2 regions of the Halioglobus sp. Uisw_031 genome follow, and region 2 is predicted to be linked to the other one. Evidence: predicted binding sites of a transcription regulator. Region 2 holds the regulator's gene; the other holds the start of a gene.
What was found. Region 2 encodes sigma-54, which starts transcription at its own class of promoters, with help from an activator protein. Its sites were predicted from a motif close to TGGCACANNNNTTGCNNT; they were not measured.
Positions count from the first base shown of each region.

Region 1: a site for sigma-54 is predicted at 1,438-1,455, ahead of ABXT62_RS01610 (TorF family putative porin). Genes of this name have one in related genera too.

Region 1 covers NZ_CP159826.1:361,469-364,576, reverse strand. The annotation lists gene ABXT62_RS01620 (ammonium transporter) at 1-167, opposite strand, end outside; gene glnK (P-II family nitrogen regulator) at 206-544, opposite strand; gene ABXT62_RS01610 (TorF family putative porin) at 597-1,331, opposite strand; gene ABXT62_RS01605 (accessory factor UbiK family protein) at 1,643-1,903, shown strand; gene ABXT62_RS01600 (YifB family Mg chelatase-like AAA ATPase) at 1,973-3,108, shown strand, end outside.
Region 2 covers NZ_CP159826.1:818,003-821,110, reverse strand. The annotation lists gene lptA (lipopolysaccharide transport periplasmic protein LptA) at 1-160, shown strand, start outside; gene lptB (LPS export ABC transporter ATP-binding protein) at 138-863, shown strand; gene ABXT62_RS03835 (RNA polymerase factor sigma-54) at 1,085-2,596, shown strand; gene hpf (ribosome hibernation-promoting factor, HPF/YfiA family) at 2,670-2,957, shown strand; gene ptsN (PTS IIA-like nitrogen regulatory protein PtsN) at 2,968-3,108, shown strand, end outside.

The DNA of each region.
Region 1 (3,108 bases), 460 kb from region 2:
GCATACAGTGAGATGTTCTTCAGTAGTATCTCTGTCGTGTTCTTGGAGCGGACCAGGCCTGCCTCCAGCATAGCGAACCCTGCTGCCATCCACATTACGAGTGCACCGCAGATCAGGAAGTAAAATGTGTCTAGGGCGTACTGTAGTTCGAAAATATTTTGTTCCATGAGTATAGTTCTCCGCTAACGGTCGTTTAGGGATATGGTTAAATTGCGTCTTCGCCGGTCTCGCCGGTACGAATACGAATCACTTGCTCCAGTTCGGAGACGAATACCTTGCCGTCACCAATTTTGCCGGTATTGGCTGCATTGGTAATGGCTTCGATGGTTTGATCTACAGCACCGCCGGCAACGGCCACCTCAATCTTTATTTTTGGCAGAAAATCGACAACGTATTCCGCCCCACGATAGAGCTCCGTGTGGCCCTTCTGTCGCCCGAACCCTTTGACCTCGGTCACAGTAATTCCTTGAACGCCAATCTCTGACAGCGCCTCGCGCACGTCGTCTAGCTTAAATGGCTTAACAATGGCCGTAATTAGTTTCATAAAAATCTCCAGAGTGAGAGCGTCGACCAGAAAACTGGTCGACCCGAGGCGGTTAAAGGCTTTTGCTAATGCTGAAAACGGCAGTATCATCACAGATGCTGGAGTCGAAGCAATCCACATCGTCCAGGTCTGTGCCTACCCAAGCCACCGACAGGTCAACCCCTTTGAACGTATAGCCGAGAGTCACCGAGTAGTCGGCGTACGTATCCGTATCGGTTGCGAAGAAACCGGCTTCATCAAAATCGTTGTAGCCAGCGTGTAACGCCAGAGAAAAGTCTTCCGCGAAAGTCATACTGTAGTCGCCGGAATAGTACATGTACTTACCCGTCTCAGCATAAAAGTCGTCAGAGTAAATCACACCCACAGACAAATCCTCCCAAGAACCGGTGACGTGAAACTCCGCATAGTCGCCGCTAGGGTTAACGGTGTCGCCCGGATACTGGTAATACATATAACCGACATCAACACTGAAGTCGGTATCGCCGATAGGACCACCCCATCCGGCATAATAGTCAATCTCCATCGTTCCAAAGCTGCCGCTACCATCATCAACATCGCCAAAATCAACCGACGATGCCCACGTTCCTACATAGAAACCAGACTCGAAAGACGCATCCAATCCGCCCTGCACAGCGGCGTCTTCACCGGTCTGAGAGATACCACGGAATCGGTAGTCGGATACCAGTGCCATGTTGCCGCTGATATCAAAGGCCTGTGCGGACGTTGCGGCTATACCAGCCAAAAGGGTTGAAGTGGCTACTGCGGTTAACAGTATTTTGTTTTTCATGTTATCTACTCCTAGAGTTTAACGTCAAATTACGCAGTACTAGTCAGGCAGTATCTGGGTGCTGCGGGGGGCTTTGCGTCCACCTCACTAGACTGTCAGCCGAGATAATGCAGAGTCTGTGCCAAAAAATATATTATTGTTATTTTTCAATAAGATATGAAATATATTCTCTTAATATGTGCTCATTGGAACCCGTGACAAGGCCACATTATCGTGCGGCGCACCAATACGGTGCGTGTTTATGCGCTGTGCCCGGTCGGAAAAATGGTCTAGACTTTGGCCGACTCACAATTACGCGCAAAGGTAAGCTCATGGCACTAAAAGTACCCCCACCTCCTTGGGAGCTTCTACAGCAGGTCAGCGAACTGGTCGGCGCCAGCGGCGTTAAGAGTGACGTGGATAAAAGCCTGCGCGCATTGGCGCAATCGACATTGTCTCGACTTGATATGGTGAGCCGCGAGGAGTTTGACGCCCAAACTGAAATACTCCAGCGTACCCGTGCCCGCGTGGTTTTACTGGAAGCGACATTGGAGGAAATGACCCAAGAACTGGAACACCTGACCCAGAAGTGAATAGCGGGGGTTCAGCCAGCGCGCAGGATCCCGTCACAGAAGCAACAATAACACGCTCAAGGAAGAGCCATGGAACTGTCTGTAATTTATAGCCGTGCGCTATCGGGCATTGACGCCCCTTTGGTAGAAGTAGAAACGCATTTATCCAACGGCCTGCCGGCCTTTAATATCGTTGGCTTGCCAGAGACAGCCGTGCGAGAGAGCAAAGACCGCGTACGCAGCGCCATCCTCAACTCCCACTTCACCTTCCCTGATCGCCGTATCACCGTAAACCTGGCTCCGGCCGACCTGCCCAAGGAAGGCGGGCGCTTTGACCTGCCGATCGCACTGGGTATTCTCAGTGCCTCTGGGCAAATGCCACAGCACTCTCTTGCACAACATGAATTTCTCGCAGAGTTGGCTCTCGATGGCAGCCTGCGGCCCGTCCCAGGTGTCGTTGCCGCCGCCGTCGCGGCGAGCGGCAAGGGTCGCCAACTGGTCGTTGCCACCGCATGCGCCTCAGCTGCCGCAATCGTCCCGGGCAGTAGGGTGATTGCCGCGCCAGACATTCTCACACTCTGCGCGCACCTCAACGGCAGTGAGAAAATCGCAGTCACGCAGGCCGGCGTCGCCGCTACGGTGCAGGGTCACCCGGATTTGTGCGACGTTGTAGGACAGGAAGGTGCCCGGCGCGCACTGGAAATAGCCGCTGGGGGTGGCCACAACCTCTTACTCTGGGGCCCTCCGGGCACGGGAAAAACGCTTCTTGCCAGTCGCTTGCCCGGCATACTGCCGCCACCTGCCCCGCACGAGGTCCTGCTTGGTCTGGCCTTACGCGATATTGACAGCCCTTCTGCCGAGGGCGACTTTGTCTTTCAGCGGCCATTTCGCAATCCACACCACAGCGCCAGCGCTGCGGCTCTAGTCGGTGGCGGCAGCAAGCCGCGTCCGGGAGAAATCTCCCTAGCTCATGGGGGTGTGCTGTTTTTGGACGAATTGCCAGAATTTAGCCGCCATTGCCTCGAAGTCCTAAGGGAACCGATGGAGTCCGGTGAGATCACTCTCGCGCGCGCTAGCCACAGGATCACCTACCCTGCGCGATTTCAGTTAGTCGCCGCAATGAACCCCTGCCCCTGCGGCTACCTCGGCGACCCCGATCGGCCCTGCCGCTGCACACCGGAACAAATCCAGCGCTATCGATCACGGGTGTCAGGGCCGCTACTGGA
Region 2 (3,108 bases):
AACGCGCACAGGTAACAAGGTTGTGGTCGTCATTCCGCCCAGCGTGCAAACCACGGAAGACAAAAAAACGCCAGAGGAACAGCCATCAGCGGAAATGTCCGCTCCACCGGCAACAGAGCAATTAGAAGAGAGCGGCAGTGGCAGAACTACGAGCGAATAACCTGGCCAAGGCTTACCGCGGAAGGGAAGTGATACACGATGTCTCACTATCGTTAGACAGTGGACAGATCGTAGGCCTTCTAGGACCGAACGGTGCGGGTAAAACCACTTGCTTTTACATGATCATCGGAATCATCTCTGCTGACCGAGGCGATATTAGTATAGATGGCATGGATATCACCTCACTCACCATGCATGAGCGGGCACGTCGCGGCATCGGCTATCTGCCGCAGGAGGCCTCGATATTCAGACGACTCACTGTAGGCGACAACATTTTGGCTATACTGGAAACGCGTTCGGATCTCGACAAAAAGCAACGCTTGGCTCGAAGGGATGAATTGCTGGAGGAATTTCATGTCCAACATCTGCGCGAAAGTCTCGGTCAATCCCTGTCAGGTGGCGAGCGGCGACGCATTGAAATTGCCCGTGCGCTGGCCACAGAGCCCGATTTTATTATGCTTGATGAGCCTTTCGCAGGTGTAGACCCTATCTCAGTCATCGATATCAAAGAGATTATTAATCACCTGCGTGACAGAGGTATCGGTGTCCTTATCACCGACCACAACGTGCGTGACACGCTGGATATCTGTGAAAAAGCTTATATCGTTGGCGAGGGTTGCATCATCGCCTCTGGGACGCCTGAAGACGTGCTAAACAATGAACACGTCCGCAAAGTCTATCTGGGAGAACAGTTCCGCATGTAGCCGCTGCGGAACTCCAACACCGACTCACAGTTCCCATAACGTCTTGTCGTAGAACCAGACTGCGGCCACTGCGCCCAAAAATCGTGCTCCATGAATCAAAAAACAAGCAATTATCGGGCCAACTAGTTGCCACGCAACGGCGGCCAGCGCTACACTGGGAGCCTTAGCCTTTACCATACAGACTGATAGGCCCGCAAAATAAGGGTGCTAGAGACCTTCTAATGAAGCAGTCACTACAACTAAAACTGAGCCAACAGCTGAGGATAACTCCGCAGCTGCAGCAAGCCATCCGCTTATTGCAGCTGTCTACCCTGGATCTGCAGCAAGAGATACAGCAGGCTCTGGATAGCAACCCACTTTTAGAGGAGTCTGAGTCTGAGGATGATCTGTTTGATCTCGAGGATGATCAACCACAGGAATCGAGCGCCGAAGGAAGTGACGGCCCCCTGCAGAACCTGGAGCACACAGCCAACGACAATCAGAACGAGAGGTCGGACTGGGAGACACATGAACTAACGACCATGCCTGATGAGCTGCCCGTTGACGTGCAATGGGAGGACCTGCTGCCGTCTTCTTCGGCTCCCGCTCAGTCGCCACAAGACGATGAGGGTTTCGATGACGACATAGCCGGACGCAAAGTCGCCAGTGAATCACTGCGCGAACAACTACTGTGGCAACTTAGCCTCACGAGACTATCTGACACTGACCGCCTAATTGCCCTGTGCATTATTGACGCTACGGATGACAATGGGCGCCTCACATTGAGCGTGGAAGACATCTACGATTCCTTGACTCACGATCTGGATATCGACATTGAAGAGGTGGTTGCCGTCCTTCACCGCCTGCAACAATTTGAACCTTCCGGCATATGCGCTAGCGGCCTTCAGGAGTGCCTGCAAATTCAGCTAAACCAGTTGCCGCCTGCCACTGCCTGGTTGCCACAGGCCAAACAGATAGTGAATCGCTATCTGGACCAACTAGCCGCCACAGACTACGAACAGATTCAGCGGCGCATGCGACTCGAGGAGCAAGAACTCAAAGCGGTGCTCGCTCTCATTCAATCGCTGGACCCCAACCCCGGGCACACAGCAGTGCCAAAGGATATTGAGTACGTTGTGCCAGATGTCTATGTCAGCAAAAAGAATGGCCGCTGGCTGGTCGGACTCAACCCGGACATCATCCCCAAGCTGCGCATCAATACCCACTACGCTAATTTAGTGACGCGGGGTGATACCAGTGTAGACAACACCTATTTACGGGATAATCTGCAAGAAGCACGTTGGTTCCTTAAAAGCCTGCAAAGCCGCAATGAAACACTCATTAAGGTTGCTAGCAAAATTGTTGAACGCCAGCGAAATTTTCTTGAGTATGGCACGGAGGCCATGAAGCCCTTGGTGCTGCACGATATAGCCGAGGCCATCGAAATGCACGAGTCTACTATCTCTAGAGCTACCACCAACAAGTACATGCATACCCCACGGGGTATTTTTGAGCTGAAATATTTCTTCTCCAGCCATGTGGCGACGTCTTCAGGTGGCGAATGTTCATCAACAGCCATTCAGGCTCTAATGAAAAAACTAGTCGCGGCAGAAAATCCACGTAAACCGCTGAGCGATAACAAAATTACGCTATTGATGCATGCACAGGGCATTGAAGTTGCTCGTCGAACTATCACCAAGTACCGAGAAAAACTGTTTATCGCTCCATCCAACGAGCGTAAACGGTTAGTCTAGACTGAAAGTATTCTTATCTGGCAACGCTTAGTTGCGTCGCCAATGTCAACCCCACAAAGCGGAGCAGCACTATATGCAACTGACAATCACTGGTCATCATCTCGAAATAACCACCCCTCTGAGGGAGTACGTGGAGAACAAATTCGAGCGCCTGCAGCGTCATTTTGACCAGACCACGAAGACCCATGTCATTCTCACTATCGAGAAAATGGTGCAAAAAGCTGAGGCCACTATACACATAGCGGGTGGCGACCTGTTCGCTCATGCGGATTCGGATGACATGTATGCCGCCATCGATGCTCTAGCTGACAAGCTGGATCGTCAATTGATCAAACACAAGCAAAAACACCGAGGACACTAAAGACGAAGCTATGCACCTTTTAAGCCAAATACTAACGCCAGAGCGCACCGTCTGTCACGCACATGGACCCAGCAAGAAAAGACTGTTTGAAACGATAGCGGAATTAGTGTGTGCAAATGAACCTTTGCTGCACTACGACAACATCCTAAAC